4 regions of the Streptomyces sp. NPDC005195 genome follow, and region 4 is predicted to be linked to each of the others. Evidence: riboswitches for the same ligand, from Rfam matches in the RefSeq annotation. Region 4 holds a riboswitch; each other region holds the start of a gene.

Region 1 (3,790 bases), on a different contig from region 4:
CAGCGGCATGCCCGCCTCGATCAGACGGCGGCCCTGGGCCAGGTCGCGGGGACGGCCTACCGCCAGGAGGGCGACGAGGCGGGAGTCGCGCAGCCAGCAGACCGTCCAGGCGGCGCCCGCGGAGTCGCCGCGCCAGAGGGTCGTGTCGGCGGGCGCGTGATGGCCGACGTACTGGACGAAACGGCCGAACTGCTCGGACCAGAAGTACGGAACCGGGTCGTACGCCACCGGGGCCTCGCCGATGATGTTCGCCGCCACCGTGCGCGGTCCCTGAAGGGCGTTGTCCCAGTGGTGGACGAGGAGGCGCTCCTCGTACCGGCCCGAGGGGAAGGAGGCGCAGTCGCCGACCGCGTAGACGTCCGGCAGGGAGGTGCGCAGGTGGTTGTCGGCCACGACCTCGCGGTGGGCCCCGAGCTCGATGCCGGAGCCGGCCAGCCAGGCGGTGGCGGGCCGGGCACCGATGCCGACGACCACGGCGCCCGCGGGGACCCGGGACCCGTCGTCGAGCACCACGGCACCGGGCTCGACGCGCTCCACGCGCGCGTGGGTGCGCAGCGAGGCCCCGCTGTCCGCGTACCAGGAGGCCATCGGCGCGGCCACCTCGGCGGGCAGTGCCCCGGCCAGTGGCCGGTCGGCGGCCTCGACGACCGTCACCGCGCACCCGGCCTCGCGCGCCGCCGTGGCGAACTCCGCGCCGATCCAGCCCGCCCCGACCACCACGATGTCGTGCTGCCGGACGAGCACGGGGCGCAGCCGTTCGGCGTCGTCCAGGGTGCGCAGCAGATGGACGCCGGGCATGCCCTCCGCGCCGGGGAGCTGGATCGGTTCCGCGCCGGTCGCAAGGACCAGGAGGTCGTAGGGCACCGGTCCCGTGACGGTGTCCAGCTCGTGGTCCCCGGGGCGCAGACCCAGCGCCTCGCAGCCGAGTCTCAGTTCGATGCCCAGTGCCTCGAAGTCGATGTCGAAGGCGGAGTGCTCGGCCTTTCCGAGCAGCACCGCCTTGGACAACGGCGGCCGGTCGTACGGCTGGTGCGGCTCGGCGCCGATCAGTGTCACACCGCCGGTGAATCCCTGTTCGCGCAGGGCGACCGCGGTCTGCACGCCGGCCATGCCCGCGCCCGCGATGACGACCCGGCGTGCCGTAGGCCCCTGCTCCTGCCCCTGCGTCTGCTCGCTCACCTGATCACCATAGACACCTGACAATCCGTCAGTCAGGGGACGTGCTCAGTGACTGTTCCACAATGCGGCTCGGTGTCAGCGGGTCCGTCCGGCGCGTGCGGCCCGTACGGGGTGTTCGGCGTGTTCGATCCGCTCGGTCCGTACGACCGCGCTCGTCCCGCCGCCCGTCCGCGAGTCCCCCTCCCCGCTCTCCTCCAGCCGCGGCCGGGCCTGGCCGTCGAGCACAGGGTCCAGAGACGGAGGCTCCCTTACTGAGGCATGCGGCGGCGAGCTAGGGTGGTCGACGTAGAGCACTCGCGGGAGCCCGGACGCACCGGGCTGAGAGGGAGGCTGGCGGCCTCCGACCGTACGAACCTGATCCGGGTCATGCCGGCGAAGGGAGGGGCTGGACGCCCATGTCGCGTACACCGGCGGAGAGGTCCGTCATGTCCGACGTCCTGGTGGTGGGGGGCGGGATCATCGGCCTGGTCACGGCCTGGCGGGCCGCTCAGCGCGGGTTCACCACGACGGTCGTGGACCCGGAACCCGGCGGTGGGGCCGCGCAGGTCGCCGCCGGAATGCTCGCCGCCGTCACCGAGCTGCACTACGGAGAGCAGACCCTGCTGGGCCTGAACCTCGCCTCCGCGCGCCGCTACCCGGACTTCGTCGCCGAGCTCACCGAGGCGACGGGCCAGGATCTCGGCTACCGCCGGTGTGGCACCCTGGCCGTCGCCCTGGACTCCGACGACCGCGCCCATCTGCGGGAACTGCATGCCCTGCAGATCCGCTCGGGTCTCGAATCCGAGTGGCTCAGCGGCCGCGAGTGCCGCCGGCTGGAGCCGATGCTCGCGCCCGGTGTCCGTGGTGGTCTGCGCGTCGACGGCGACCACCAGATCGACCCGCGCCGACTCGCGAAGGCCCTGGTCACGGCATGCGAGCGAGCCGGAGTGGTGTTCCAGCGGACCTGGGCGGAGCGGCTGACGGTGGTCCGGGAGCGGGCCACCGGCGTCGTCACCGCGGGCGGCGAGGATCTGGCGGCGACACAGGTGGTGCTGGCCGCGGGCAGCCTCAGCGGGAGCCTCGAGGGCGTGCCCGACGACGTGAGGCCGCCCGTGCGCCCGGTGAAGGGGCAGGTGCTGCGGCTGACCGTGCCGAAGCGGTACGCGCCCTTCCTGAGCCGCACCGTGCGGGCCGTGGTCCGTGGCGGCCAGGTCTATCTGGTGCCGCGCGAGAGCGGCGAACTCGTCGTCGGCGCGACCAGCGAGGAGCTGGGCTGGGACACCACGGTGACCGCGGGCGGCGTGTACGAGCTGCTGCGCGACGCCCATGAGCTGGTGCCCGGGATCACCGAACTGCCGCTCACCGAGACCAGGGCCGGACTGCGCCCCGGCTCGCCCGACAACGCTCCGCTGCTCGGCCCGACCGGGCTCGACGGACTGTTGCTGGCCACCGGCCACCACCGCAACGGCGTCCTGCTCACTCCCGTCACCGGGGACGTCATGGCGCACGTCCTCGCCTCGGGCGAGCTCCCCGAGGAAGCGCGCCCCTTCACTCCCCACCGGTTCAGCCCGACACGCACGGAGCAGCCCGTATGAACATCCTCGTCAACGGCGAGCGCCGGCTCGTCGCCGCGGGCACCGCCCTCGACACGCTCGTCGCCACCCTCACGCCGGCGCCCTCCGGCGTCGCCGCCGCGCTCAACGAGACCGTCGTCCCGCGCACCCAGTGGTCCTCCACGTCCCTGCGCGAGGGAGACCGTGTCGAGGTCCTCACCGCTGTCCAAGGAGGCTGACCCATGGCCGACGATCCGTTCGTCCTCGGAGGTACGTCCTACTCGTCCCGGCTGATCATGGGTACGGGAGGTGCGCCCAGCCTCGACGTGCTGGAACGGTCGCTCGTGGCGTCCGGGACGGAGCTGACGACGGTCGCGATGCGCCGGGTGGATCCCGGGGCGCACGGCTCCGTCCTGTCGGTGCTCGGCCGGCTCGGCATCCGGGTGCTGCCGAACACCGCGGGGTGCTTCACCGCGGGCGAGGCCGTGCTGACCGCGCGGCTCGCCCGGGAGGCGCTCGGCACCGACCTGGTCAAACTGGAGGTCATCGCCGACGAGCGCACCCTGCTGCCCGACCCGATCGAACTGCTCGACGCCGCGGAGACACTGGTCGACGACGGATTCACGGTGCTGCCGTACACGAACGACGACCCCGTGCTCGCGCGGAAGCTGGAGGATGTCGGGTGCGCGGCGGTGATGCCGCTCGGCTCGCCCATCGGGTCCGGCCTGGGGATCCGCAACCCGCACAACTTCGAGCTGATCGTGGAGCACGCGCGCGTGCCGGTGATCCTCGACGCGGGAGCCGGTACGGCGTCGGACGCGGCGCTGGCGATGGAGCTGGGGTGCGCCGGTGTGATGCTCGCCTCGGCCGTCACCCGTGCGCAGGAACCGGTGCTGATGGCCGAGGGCATGAGGCACGCCGTGGAGGCGGGACGTCTGGCGCGGCGTGCGGGGCGGATTCCCCGGCGGCACTTCGCCTCGGCGTCCTCTCCCGCGGAGGGCCTGGCACGGCTGGACCCGGAGAGGCCGGCTTTCTAGGGCCGCGGCGGGCGAACGTTCGCGAAGGGGGCACCTCGCACG
Region 2 (3,790 bases), on a different contig from region 4:
AGCCCGGCCGCGCGCTGACCGCGTACTGCGGCTGGTACGCGAGCGAGGTGCTGGACGTCGAGCACGGCTCCAGCGAGGACTTCGCCGTCATCCGTGGCGGCGCCGTCCACCTGCGCACCCCCGAGACCGGGCGGCAGGACCGGCCCTGGTCCGTTCTCGAAGTGGAGCCGTGGCCGTATTCCTGGCCGCGTCCCGTGGTGCGCAGGGAGCGCGCGACCCTCACCGGCCAGCTGAGCACGCCGAAGGACGTCCTGGTCCGCGACGTCCGGGCCCAGGGCCTGCGGGCCGGTGACCGCGTGGTGTTCTCCCTCGCGGGCGCCTACACCTCGCCCGCCCCGCACCGGGCCCACACGCGCTATCCGGAACCCGGCTTCCACTTCCTGGACGCGAGCGCCGACGGCGACCGGTCCCGATGACCGATGATCGATGGCCGATGGCCGTGCGACGGAACACCAGGAGTTGCCGTCGAGGGCGCGGCGGCGCATCCTCGGACACGCCTGGCAGCATCGTGTGCCGGACCAGGAGAGTGGCATGACCGTCGAACCGACCGCCTTCACGACAGACCTCCCGACCGCCTTCATGACCGACTCCGCGGCCGACGCCGATGACGCCGTGTTCGTCGTCGGGAAGAGCCCGGTCCAGGAGGTCGCCGAGACCGACGACCCGTTCCTGCCGGGGGAGTTCGGCCTCCCGGCCCCCTTCCGGCACGCCCGCTTCGACCTCGTCCGGGAGCAGGCATGAGCGCCATGGACACCCCGCTCGACTTCTCGTACGAGACCCGGCCCGGCCGTGTCGTCTTCCGGCCCGGCGCCGCCGTGTCCGCGACCCCCGGCGAGGTCGCCCGGCTCGGTCTGCACCGGGTACTGGTGGTCTGCGGCAGCCGGGGCGAGGCCACCGCCCGGGCGGTCGCCGACGCGCTGGGCGGCCAGTGCGCGGGACTGCACGCCGAGGCCCGGATGCACGTACCCGCCGAGGTCGCCGCCCGAGCCGTCGAGGTGACCCGCGGGATGCGCGCCGACGGCTGCGTGGCGGTCGGCGGAGGCTCGGCGATCGGCCTCGGCAAGGCGATCGCGCTGCGCACCGGGCTGCCGCTGATCGCCGTGCCGTCCACCTACTCCGGCTCGGAGATGACCCCGGTGTGGGGTCTGACCGAGGACGGCGCCAAGCGCACCGGACGCGACCTCGCCGTCCAGCCCCGAAGCGTCGTCTACGATCCCGGACTCACCCTCGGGCTCCCCGTTCCCCTCTCCGTGACGAGCGGCTTCAACGCCCTCGCGCACGCCGCCGAGGCCCTCTACGCGCCCGACGCCTCGCCCCTCGTCCCGCTCATGGCCGAGGAGGGGGTCCGGGCGATGACGGGCGCCCTGCCGGCCGTGGCCGCCGCCCCCGGCGACCTCGCCGCGCGCAGCCGCGCCCTGTACGGCGCGTGGCTGTGCGGTGCCTGCCTCGGCGCCACCACCATGGGCCTGCACCACAAGCTGTGCCATGTCCTCGGCGGCACCTTCGGCCTGCCGCATGCCGAGACGCACACGGTGGTCCTGCCCTACGTCCTCGCCTACAACGCGTCCGCCGCGCCCCGGGGGATCGCCACCCTGTCCCGGGCGCTCGGCACGGACGACGTCCCGCGCGCCCTGCGGGAGCTCGCCAGGGGCCTGGGCGCGCCGAGCACCCTCGCCGAACTCGGTCTGGAGGAGGCCGACTTGGCGGAGGCCGCGGCGCAGGCCGCCGGCCAGGCGTACCCGAACCCCCGCGAGGTCACCGCGCACGGCGTACTGGGTCTGCTGACAGCGGCGTACGAGGGCTGGGAGCCGCGCGTCGGCTCCTGAGGACGGTCCCGTGGCACCGTCGATTCACGGGCTCCGCGCTCCCGGTGGCGCGGGTCCGTGTGCCCCCTGCCTGGGACGTACGCGCGGGCCGGGCTATCCTGACGCCGAACCGGACACGGGGTGCCCGCACGTGGGCTGAGATCACACCCGTCGAACCTGAACCAGTTAGGACTGGCGGAGGGATGTCTCATGTCGTTGCCGTATGCCCGTGGTGAAGTGGCCGTCGGGGGCCCGCAGGGCGTCTTCGACGGGCGGATGCCCGAGGCCCCCGGCGATCTGCGCGTCGAGGCGCGCGGCATCGCCCCGGTGCCGGAGGACCACCGCTACGGCGGCCCCGGCCGCCTCTTCACCGTGTGGTTCGCCCCCAACCTGACGATGACCGGCGTCTTCACCGGTACCGTCGGCGTCGCGCTCGGCCTGGACTTCTCCACCGCGCTGACCGCCGTCGTGCTCGGCACCCTGCTGGGCGCGGTGCCGACCGCGTACCTCGGCACCTGGGGCAGCCAGACCGGCGCCGGACAGCTGCCGCTCGCCCGGCTCGCCTTCGGACGGGCCGTGCTGGTGCCGGGCGCGCTGCAGTGGCTGTCCTCGATCGCCTGGGACGCGCTGATCGGCCTGTTCGGCGGGGACGCGCTGGCGCAGTTGTGTGGCTGGCCGTTCTGGCTGGGTGTGCTGGTCATGATGGGCGCGCAGGGAGCGCTCGGCGTCCTCGGGTACGAGGTGATCCACCGGCTCCAGACCGTGATGACGTTCGCCCTCGCCGCCGCCTTCGCCGCGCTGACGGTGAAGCTCCTGCACGGCGGCCACCCCGCGGCCACCGCCTCCGCGCACGGCGCCGACCGGGCCGGGGCCTTCGTCCTGACCTGCACCATCGCCCTCAGCCTGGCGCTGTCCTGGGCCCCCTACGCCAGCGACTTCAGCCGCTATCTGCCGCGTACGGCATCCCGGCCGCGCATGTTCTGGTGCACGCTCGCCGGTGTCAGCGTGTCCTTCGTGGCCGTCCAGGCGCTCGGCCTGTGGGGCGCCTCGGTCTTCACCGACCAGACCGCCCGCGGTGTCGACACCCTGCTCGGCGGCGGTGTCCTCGGTGCCTTCGGGCTGCTCGCCGTGGCCCTGGCCGCCCTGAGCAGCAACGCCATGAACGACTACAGCGGCTCACTCGCCCTGCAGACCATGGGCGTACGCCTGCCGCGCCCGGTCGCAGCCGCGCTGGCTGCCGTACTCGGCTTCCCGCTCGTGCTGTGGATGCACGCCGCCGACACCACGACCCGGTTCCAGAACGTGCTGCTGCTCGTCGGCTACTGGATCCCCGGGTTCGTCGCCATCGTCGCCGTCGACTGGCTCGTCCGGGCCAGGGCGCGCGCCGGCGCGCCGGTCGATCTGTCCGCCGAGAGCGCCCGTCCGCAGCCGTGGTGGCCCGCGCTGGTGGCGTTCGTAGGCGCCTTCGCCGCGGCGGTGCCGTTCATGAGCACCAGCCTGTACGTCGGTCCGGTCGCCCGTGCCCTCCACGGGGCGGATCTCGCCTACGGGGTGGCGTTCCTCGCGGCCCTCGCGGTGTACGCGCCGCTGCGGCTGCGCCGCTGACGCACGGGCGCCGGCGGTCACCGGCCCCGTCGCCCCGCCGTCACCCGTCAACTCTCACCCGCCACCCGTGATCCGTCACCGCCACCCGTCTCGCCTCTCGTACGGAGCGAACCCGTCATGTCCTCGAACAGCCCCGCCGCCCCGCCCCGCGTCCTGACCGTCGCCGGATCGGACTCGGGCGGCGGAGCCGGCATCCAGGCCGACCTCAAGACCATGCTGGCGCTCGGCGCGCACGGGATGAGTGTGCTGACCGCGGTCACCGCGCAGAACTCCCTCGGTGTGCAGGGAGCCTGGGAGCTTCCGGCCGAGGCGGTCCGCGCGCAGTACCGCAGTGTGGTGGACGACATCGGGGTGCAGGCGGTGAAGACCGGCATGCTCGG
Region 3 (3,790 bases), on a different contig from region 4:
AGGGTGGAGAAGGTCGGCCCACCGAGGATCTGGACCACCCCGAACGAGGTGAAGGTGAAGAGGAAGACCATGAGCGCCGCGGCGGCGACGGCCGGGCTCAGGGCAGGGAGCGTCACCCTGCGCCAGGCCGCGAACCGGGAGGCGCCGAGCATGCGCGCGGCCTCCTCCTGACGCGGGTCGAGCTGCGACCAGAGCCCGCCGACCGTGCGGACGACCACCGCGTAGTTGAAGAAGACGTGCGCGAGCAGGATCGCCCAGACCGTGGTGTCGAGCCGTACGCCCCACAGACCGTCCAGGAGTCCGCCGCGGCCGATCAGCGCCAGGAAGGCCGTACCGACGACGACGGTGGGCAGCACGAAGGGAACGGTCACCACCGCGCGCAGCACCTGCTTGCCCCGGAAGTCGAAGCGCGCGAAGACATACGCGCCGGGGAGCGCGATCAGCAGCGTGAGCGCTGTCGAGGCGAGCGCCTGCCAGGTGGTGAACCAGAGCACGTGCCGGATGTCGGACCGGCCGAGCACCTCCCCGATCCGCCCGAGCCGCCAGACCCCGTCGATCCTGAGACCGCGGGCCACGATCGCCGCGACGGGGTAGGCGAAGAAGACGCCGAAGAACACGACCGGCAGGGCCATGAGCCACAGCCGCGTCGCGCTCCCCCGCCTCCTGGGCGCCGCCTCGGCTACTTCAGTACGAGCGAGGTCCACGACTTGACCCACTGGTCACGGTTCTTGGCGATCTCGGCCGGAGCCAGGGTCTCGGGGTGCTCGGCCTGCGGGCCGAACTTCACGAACACCTCGGGCACCTTGGCGGTCTCACGGACCGGGTACACGAACATGTTCAGCGGCATGTCCTCCTGGAACCTGAAGCTGATCAGGAAGTCGAGGAGCGCCTTGCCGCCCTTCGTGTTCCTCGCGTTGCTCAGCAGCCCCGCGTACTCGACCTGGCGGAAGCAGGTGCCGCTCGCGACCCCGGTCGGCGCGGTCTTCGGCTTCGGGTCGGCGTAGATCACCTCGGCCGGCGGGGAGGAGGCGTACGAGACGACCAGCGGCCGGTCGGCCTTCGCCTTCTTGCCGCCCGCGGACCCCGAGAACTCGTCGTTGTAGGCCTGCTCCCAGCCGTCGACCACCTTCACGCCGTTGGCCTTGAGCTTCTTCCAGTAGCCCTGCCACCCGGCGTCCCCGTACTTCGCGGCGGTCCCGAGCAGGAAACCGAGGCCGGGCGAGGACGTGGACGCGTTCTCGGTGACGAGCAGGTTTTTGTACGCGGGCTTGACGAGGTCGTCGAAGGAAGTGGGCGGGGCCAGTTCGCGCTTGCTGAAGTAGGCCTTGTCGTAGTTGACGCAGATGTCGCCGGAGTCGATGGGCGTGACCCGGTGCTTCTCCTCGTCGACCCGGTACTCCTGGGCGATCTGGCCGGAGCCCTTGGGCTCGTACGGCTGGAACAGCCCGTTGTCGAGCGCGCGGGAGAGCAGGGTGTTGTCGACGCCGAAGAAGACGTCGCCCTGCGGGTTGTCCTTGGTCAGGATGGCCTTGTTGACGGCCTGGCCGGCGTCGCCGTCCTCGAGGACCCTGACCTTGTAGCCCGACTCCTGCTCGAAGGCGTGCAGCACGCTCTTGGAGTAGGCGAAGGAGTCGTGGCTGACGAGGGTCACGGTCCCGGCGTCGGCGGCCTTGTCGCCGGAGCCGGACGAGCCGCACGCGGACAGCGTGACGAGGCCCAGTGCGGCGAACACGGCCGCGGTCGTCCTCTTCTTGGTGCTCACTGAATTCCTCCTGGGGTGACCAGGAAGAGACGCGGCCCTGCCCGGGAACTCGGCGGTTCCCGGGCAGGGCGCAACAGCTTGAGTGATGCCCGAACTTCCTACCCAGAATGACCTGGGCGAGGTTCAGAGGGTCTGCGGCCCACCGGTGTCCCGGCTGCCGCACTCTCAGCGCTGTGGCGCTCCCCTGTCGGAATATGAAGATGTCGGAATATGAAAATGTACGTGCCAGGTCAGACTATCGCTCGGTCGCCGCGAGCTGGCCGCACGCCCCGTCGATCTCCTGGCCCCGGGTGTCCCGGACGGTGACGGGTACGCCGTGGGCCGCGATGGCCTCGACGAACGCCTTCTCGTCCTCGGGCCGCGAGGCGGTCCACTTGGAGCCCGGGGTGGGGTTCAGGGGGATGAGGTTGACGTGCACGGGCTTGCCCCTGAGCAGCCGGCCGAGCCGGTCACCGCGCCAGGCCTGGTCGTTGATGTCCCGGATGAGGGCGTACTCGATGGAGAGCCGGCGCCCCGACCTGGCCGCGTACTCCCAGCCCGCGTCGAGCACCTCCCGCACCTTCCACCGCGTGTTCACGGGGACGAGGGTGTCGCGCAGCTCGTCGTCCGGTGCGTGCAGGGAGATGGCGAGGCGGCACTTGAAGCCCTCGTCGGAGAACCGGTGGATGGCCGGGACCAGTCCGACCGTCGACACGGTGATGCCGCGCTGGGAGAGTCCCACGCCGTCCGGCTCGGGGTCGGTGAGCGCGCGGATGGCGCCCACGACCCGCTTGTAGTTGGCGAGCGGCTCGCCCATCCCCATGAAGACGATGTTGCTCAGCCGCGCCGGGCCGCCGGGGATCTCCCCGTCCCGCAGCGCCCGCATGCCGTCCACGATCTGGTGCACGATCTCGCCGGTCGACAGGTTCCGGTCGAGTCCGGCCTGGCCCGTGGCACAGAACGGGCAGTTCATCCCGCAGCCCGCCTGGGAGCTGATGCACATGGTCACCCGGTCCGGGTAGCGCATCAGCACGGACTCGACGAGCGTGCCGTCGAAGAGCCGCCACAGGGTCTTGCGCGTGGTGTCCTGGTCGGTCGACAGATGCCGTACGACGGTCATCAGCTCGGGAAGCAGCGCTTCCTGGAGCTTGCCGCGCGCGGCGGCCGGGATGTCCGTCCACTCCGCGGGGTCGTGCGCGTACCGCGCGAAGTAGTGCTGCGAGAGCTGCTTGGCGCGAAACGGCTTCTCCCCGATCTCGGCAACCGCCTCTTTACGCTCGGCGGGCGTGAGATCGGCGAGGTGCCGCGGCGGCTTCTTGGCTCCGCGGGGGGCGACGAATGTGAGTTCTCCGGGCTTCGGCATAACCCTTCCAGTGTCGCAGATCAACTCGACTGGCCCAGGCCGGAGCGGGGTGGGGGTGGTCACCCGTGGGCGTCGGCTGTCAGCGTGGGTCGGCCTCGCACGGCCCAGGGACGGCCCAGAAGACTGCCCGCGCGTCGCCGACATGATCCAGATCGCGTCCGCCCAGGGCCGTCACCGCGAGAGCGAGGTCGCCGCTACGGGCACTGGCACTGGCACTGGCACTGGCACTGGCACTCAGCGACCGTGTCACCGAACCAAGTTCCTGCCGTCGCCCTTCGACGCAGGCGGTCGGACACCCCCTTCATTGAGACATCACAGCAAAATGCGCGAACATGGCTGAAGAGGCTGTTTTGGTATGCACCAGGGAGCCACGGATGGACGCCTCGGACGAACTTCATCGAAGGGCTTGCCCGTCGGCTCTTCTGACGCTGGACGGTGCCCTGCGCGACCTCAACGCTGCCATGGCCACGGCGCTGGGCAGGCCGGCGGAGCAGTGCCTGGGACGTGACTTCGTGGACCTGTGGCCTGCCAGCCAGCGGATGTCGGCCGAAAGTCTGGTGGCCCACGCCGCCAGGGCGGATGCGGTCGCCATGCGGGAGCTGCACTTTCCCGGGCAACACGGAATACCCGTTACCTGTTTGTTCGAGGCGCGACCGGTGAAGGATCCCGCCGGTGACAAGCGGCTG
Region 4 (3,790 bases):
CGCTGGTGGCCTTCCTCGACCGCACCGACAAGCTCGTACCGCTGGGGCAGGAGCGTTCCCTCGCGGATTTCGACACGCATCTCGACGAGGCGCTGGACCGCATCCTGGCGGAGGAGCAGAGCGCGGGCTGAACGTTTCCGCCCCTTCGTGGAGGAACGCTTCTGCGCGCTCGGGGCGGGCGCGCGGTGGCCTCAGTGCTTGCGGCGACGGCCTTTGCCGCCACGGACCGGCCCCCGGGCCCCGACGGGCTCCTGTACGGGCGCCACGGGCCCTGTGGCCGCCGTGGGGGCGCCCGGAGTCCCGGTACGGTCGGCGGAGACCACCAGGGCCGCCAGCGCGGTGGTGACCGGCACCGAGGCGACCAGGCCGATCGAGCCGACCAGGGTGCGCACGATCTCCTCGGCGACCAGCTCACTGTTGGCGACCGCGCCGACGCTGCTCTGCGCGATCGAGAAGAGCAACAGCAGCGGCAGCGCGGCTCCCGCGTACGCCAGGACGAGGGTGTTGACGACCGACGCGATGTGGTCGCGGCCGATCCGGATGCCCGCGCGGTACAGGCCCCGCCAGCCCATGGTGGGATTGGCCTCGTGCAGCTCCCAGACCGCCGAGGTCTGCGTCACCGTCACATCGTCGAGCACACCGAGCGAACCGATGATCACGCCCGCGAGCAGCAGACCACTCATGTCGATGGAGGGGTACAGGCCGTGGATCAGACCGGTGTTGTCGTCGGTGTTGCCGGTCAGGGCCGCCCAGCCGATGAACACCGAGCCGAGCACACCGATCAGGACCAGCGAGAGCAGTGTGCCGAGTACGGCCACCGAGGTACGGGCCGACAGGCCGTGGCACATGTAGAGCGCGATCAGCATGATGGCGCTCGCCCCGACCACCGCCACGACCAGTGGATTCGCCCCCTCCAGGATGGCGGGCAGGATGAAGAACGTCAGGATGAGGAAGCTGACGGCCAACGCGATCAGCGCCATGAGACCACGCATCCGGCCGACCACCACGACGGCCAGTGCGAAGATCCCGGCGAGGAGCGCCATCGGGAACTTCCGGTTCACGTCGGTGACCGAGTACTGCAGATCCTTGGGCGCCGAGGGCTCGTACGCGACCACGACCTTCTCGCCCTGGTGCAACTGCCGTGACTGGTCGGGCTGGACGATCTCCGTGAACGTACGGTCCTTGTCCTTGCCGGTGTCCACCCGGATCGTCGCCTTCTTGCACGCGCCCGTCGCCTGCCGCTGGGCGGAGGACCCCTCCGCGGTGGGGGTGTCGCCGGTCGGGGCGTCCCCCGAGGCGTTCACCGACTTGCAGTCCACCTGGACGACCTGGGTGACCGAGGCCTGCTGGCTCTGCCGGTCGAAGCCGACACCGGTGCGTTCGTGCGACGGGGCGCCGCCGGGCCAGAGCACCACGAGACCCGCAACGACCGCCGCGGCGAAGGGAATCAGCACGGCCGCGATGACCTTGCGCAGATGCTTGGAGACGGGCGCGGCGGGGCCATGACTGTGGCTGTGCGAGTGCCCCGGCCCGGGAAGGGCGTCCGGCCCAGGCGCGTGCCCCTCCCCCGATCCGTTGCCGCCACTCGGTTCGTGCCCGCCGCGGCCCGGTTCGTGCCCGCCGCCCCACGTTCCGTGCCCGCCGTCTCGCCCGTCGCCACCACTCGGCCCGTGCCCATGGCCGTTTACGGAAACCTGTCCAGGGCCCATCCCATGGCCATGGACAGGGCCCTCGCCGGGACCGGAGCCGCGCCGCGACTCGGGCGGCGGGAACGGGGGCTGCTGCATCGTGGTCACCGACCGATCATCGCAAGAACGGCGAGGGCCCTCTGTTCACCGCGCCAGACATGACGCTAGCGTGAAGGCACCTTTGCACACGCGGGAGCTCGGAGCACCGGGCTGAGAGGGCGCTGACCTTCGTCTCAGCGATGTTTCACATGAAACATCGACAGACGGAAGCCGCTGCGTCGACCGCTGAACCTGTTACCGGGTAATGCCGGCGTAGGGAGTAGGTCTCATGACCAACAAGGACGTACGCACGCCTGCCTCCAGCCAGACGGACGAGCCGTCGGCCGTGTCACTGGGCGAAGAGCCCCGGGAGGCCGGGCAGTCCGTCGGGTGGCACAAGGCATACGTTGGGGGTTCGCGCCCCGACCTGCGGGTGCCGGTCCGTCAGGTGCACCTCACCAACGGGCAGTCCGTCACGCTGTACGACACCTCCGGCCCGTACACCGATCCGACCGTCGACACGGACGTACGCAGGGGACTCGCTCCGCTGCGTGAGCACTGGATCGTCGCGAGGGGCGACACCGAGGAGTACGCGGGCCGACCGGTCCGCCCCGAGGACGACGGGATCAAGCACACCTCGCCGCGCGGGGGCCTCCGCAACCTCGACGCGGTCTTCCCGGGCCGGCCGCGTCAGCCGCGTCGGGGCCGCCCCGGAGAGGCGGTCACCCAGCTCGGCTACGCCCGCCGCGGTGAGATCACACCCGAGATGGAGTTCGTGGCGGTCCGCGAGAACGTCGACCCCGAGGTCGTCCGCGAGGAGCTCGCCGCCGGCCGCGCGGTGCTGCCCGCGAACGTCAACCACCCGGAGACCGAGCCGATGATCATCGGTAAACGGTTCCTGGTGAAGGTCAACGCCAACATCGGCAACTCCGCGGTGACCTCCTCGATCGAGGAGGAGGTCGAGAAGATGACCTGGGCGACCCGCTGGGGCGCCGACACGGTCATGGACCTGTCCACCGGCCGCAACATCCACACCACGCGGGAATGGGTCCTGCGCAACTCCCCCGTTCCCATCGGCACGGTCCCCCTCTACCAGGCGCTGGAGAAGGTCGACGGCCGTGCCGAGGAGCTGACCTGGGAGATCTACAAGGACACGGTCATCGAACAGGCCGAGCAGGGCGTGGACTACATGACGGTCCACGCGGGCGTGCGGCTGTCATACGTACCGCTCACCGCGAACCGCAAGACCGGCATCGTCTCGCGCGGCGGTTCGATCATGGCGGCCTGGTGCCTGGCACACCACAGGGAGTCGTTCCTCTACGAGAACTTCGAGGAGCTCTGCGAGATCCTCGCCGCGTACGACGTCACGTACTCGCTCGGCGACGGGCTGCGGCCCGGTTCGATCGCAGACGCCAATGACGCAGCTCAGTTCGCCGAGTTGAGGACGCTCGGGGAACTCAACACGATCGCGAAGCGTTTCCACGTACAGACGATGATCGAGGGCCCGGGACATGTCCCGATGCACAAGATCAAGGAGAACATCGACCTTCAGCAGGAGATCTGCGATGAAGCTCCGTTCTATACGCTCGGCCCGCTGACGACGGACGTCGCGCCGGCGTACGACCACATCACCTCCGGCATCGGTGCCGCGATGATCGCCTGGTGGGGCACGGCGATGCTCTGCTACGTCACGCCCAAGGAGCACCTGGGCCTGCCCAACCGTGACGACGTCAAGACCGGCGTCATCACCTACAAGATCGCCGCCCACGCGGCCGACCTGGCCAAGGGGCACCCAGGCGCGCAGGAATGGGACGACGCGCTGTCCGACGCCCGCTTCGAATTCCGCTGGGAGGACCAGTTCAACCTGGCCCTCGACCCCGACACGGCTCGCGAGTTCCACGACGAGACACTGCCGGCCGAGCCCGCCAAGACAGCGCATTTCTGCTCCATGTGCGGCCCGAAGTTCTGCAGTATGAAGATCAGCCAGAGCATTGCGGAGCAGTTCGGTGGCTCCGCGGCCGAGGGCGCTTCGCCCGAGGAGATCGCCGAGGGGATGCTCCAGA

The links. A riboswitch is a leader RNA that binds a small molecule or an ion and turns the genes downstream of it on or off. The one in region 4 is predicted to bind thiamine pyrophosphate.
Region 1: another riboswitch for thiamine pyrophosphate. It lies ahead of thiO (glycine oxidase ThiO); the one in region 4 lies ahead of thiC (phosphomethylpyrimidine synthase ThiC).
Region 2: another riboswitch for thiamine pyrophosphate. It lies ahead of ABZV34_RS15545 (cytosine permease); the one in region 4 lies ahead of thiC (phosphomethylpyrimidine synthase ThiC).
Region 3: another riboswitch for thiamine pyrophosphate. It lies ahead of ABZV34_RS21205 (thiamine ABC transporter substrate-binding protein); the one in region 4 lies ahead of thiC (phosphomethylpyrimidine synthase ThiC).

The regions. Positions count from the first base shown of each region.
Region 1 covers NZ_JBEXHZ010000039.1:12,504-16,293, forward strand. The annotation lists gene ABZV34_RS28415 (FAD-dependent oxidoreductase) at 1-1,179, opposite strand, end outside; gene ABZV34_RS28420 (hypothetical protein) at 1,255-1,404, opposite strand; TPP riboswitch at 1,466-1,577, shown strand; gene thiO (glycine oxidase ThiO) at 1,575-2,753, shown strand; gene thiS (sulfur carrier protein ThiS) at 2,750-2,950, shown strand; gene ABZV34_RS28435 (thiazole synthase) at 2,954-3,748, shown strand.
Region 2 covers NZ_JBEXHZ010000011.1:197,243-201,032, reverse strand. The annotation lists gene ABZV34_RS15560 (type III PLP-dependent enzyme) at 1-416, shown strand, start outside; partial or broken gene ABZV34_RS15555 (6-chlorohydroxyquinol-1,2-dioxygenase) at 607-741, shown strand; gene ABZV34_RS15550 (maleylacetate reductase) at 747-1,826, shown strand; TPP riboswitch at 1,933-2,026, shown strand; gene ABZV34_RS15545 (cytosine permease) at 2,016-3,410, shown strand; gene thiD (bifunctional hydroxymethylpyrimidine kinase/phosphomethylpyrimidine kinase) at 3,528-3,790, shown strand, end outside.
Region 3 covers NZ_JBEXHZ010000020.1:14,819-18,608, reverse strand. The annotation lists gene ABZV34_RS21210 (iron ABC transporter permease) at 1-704, opposite strand, end outside; gene ABZV34_RS21205 (thiamine ABC transporter substrate-binding protein) at 680-1,762, opposite strand; TPP riboswitch at 1,840-1,958, opposite strand; gene rlmN (23S rRNA (adenine(2503)-C(2))-methyltransferase RlmN) at 1,998-3,104, opposite strand; gene ABZV34_RS21195 (PAS domain-containing protein) at 3,479-3,790, shown strand, end outside.
Region 4 covers NZ_JBEXHZ010000007.1:55,205-58,994, forward strand. The annotation lists gene ABZV34_RS10810 (SsgA family sporulation/cell division regulator) at 1-131, shown strand, start outside; gene ABZV34_RS10815 (YibE/F family protein) at 192-1,796, opposite strand; TPP riboswitch at 1,868-2,024, shown strand; gene thiC (phosphomethylpyrimidine synthase ThiC) at 2,017-3,790, shown strand, end outside.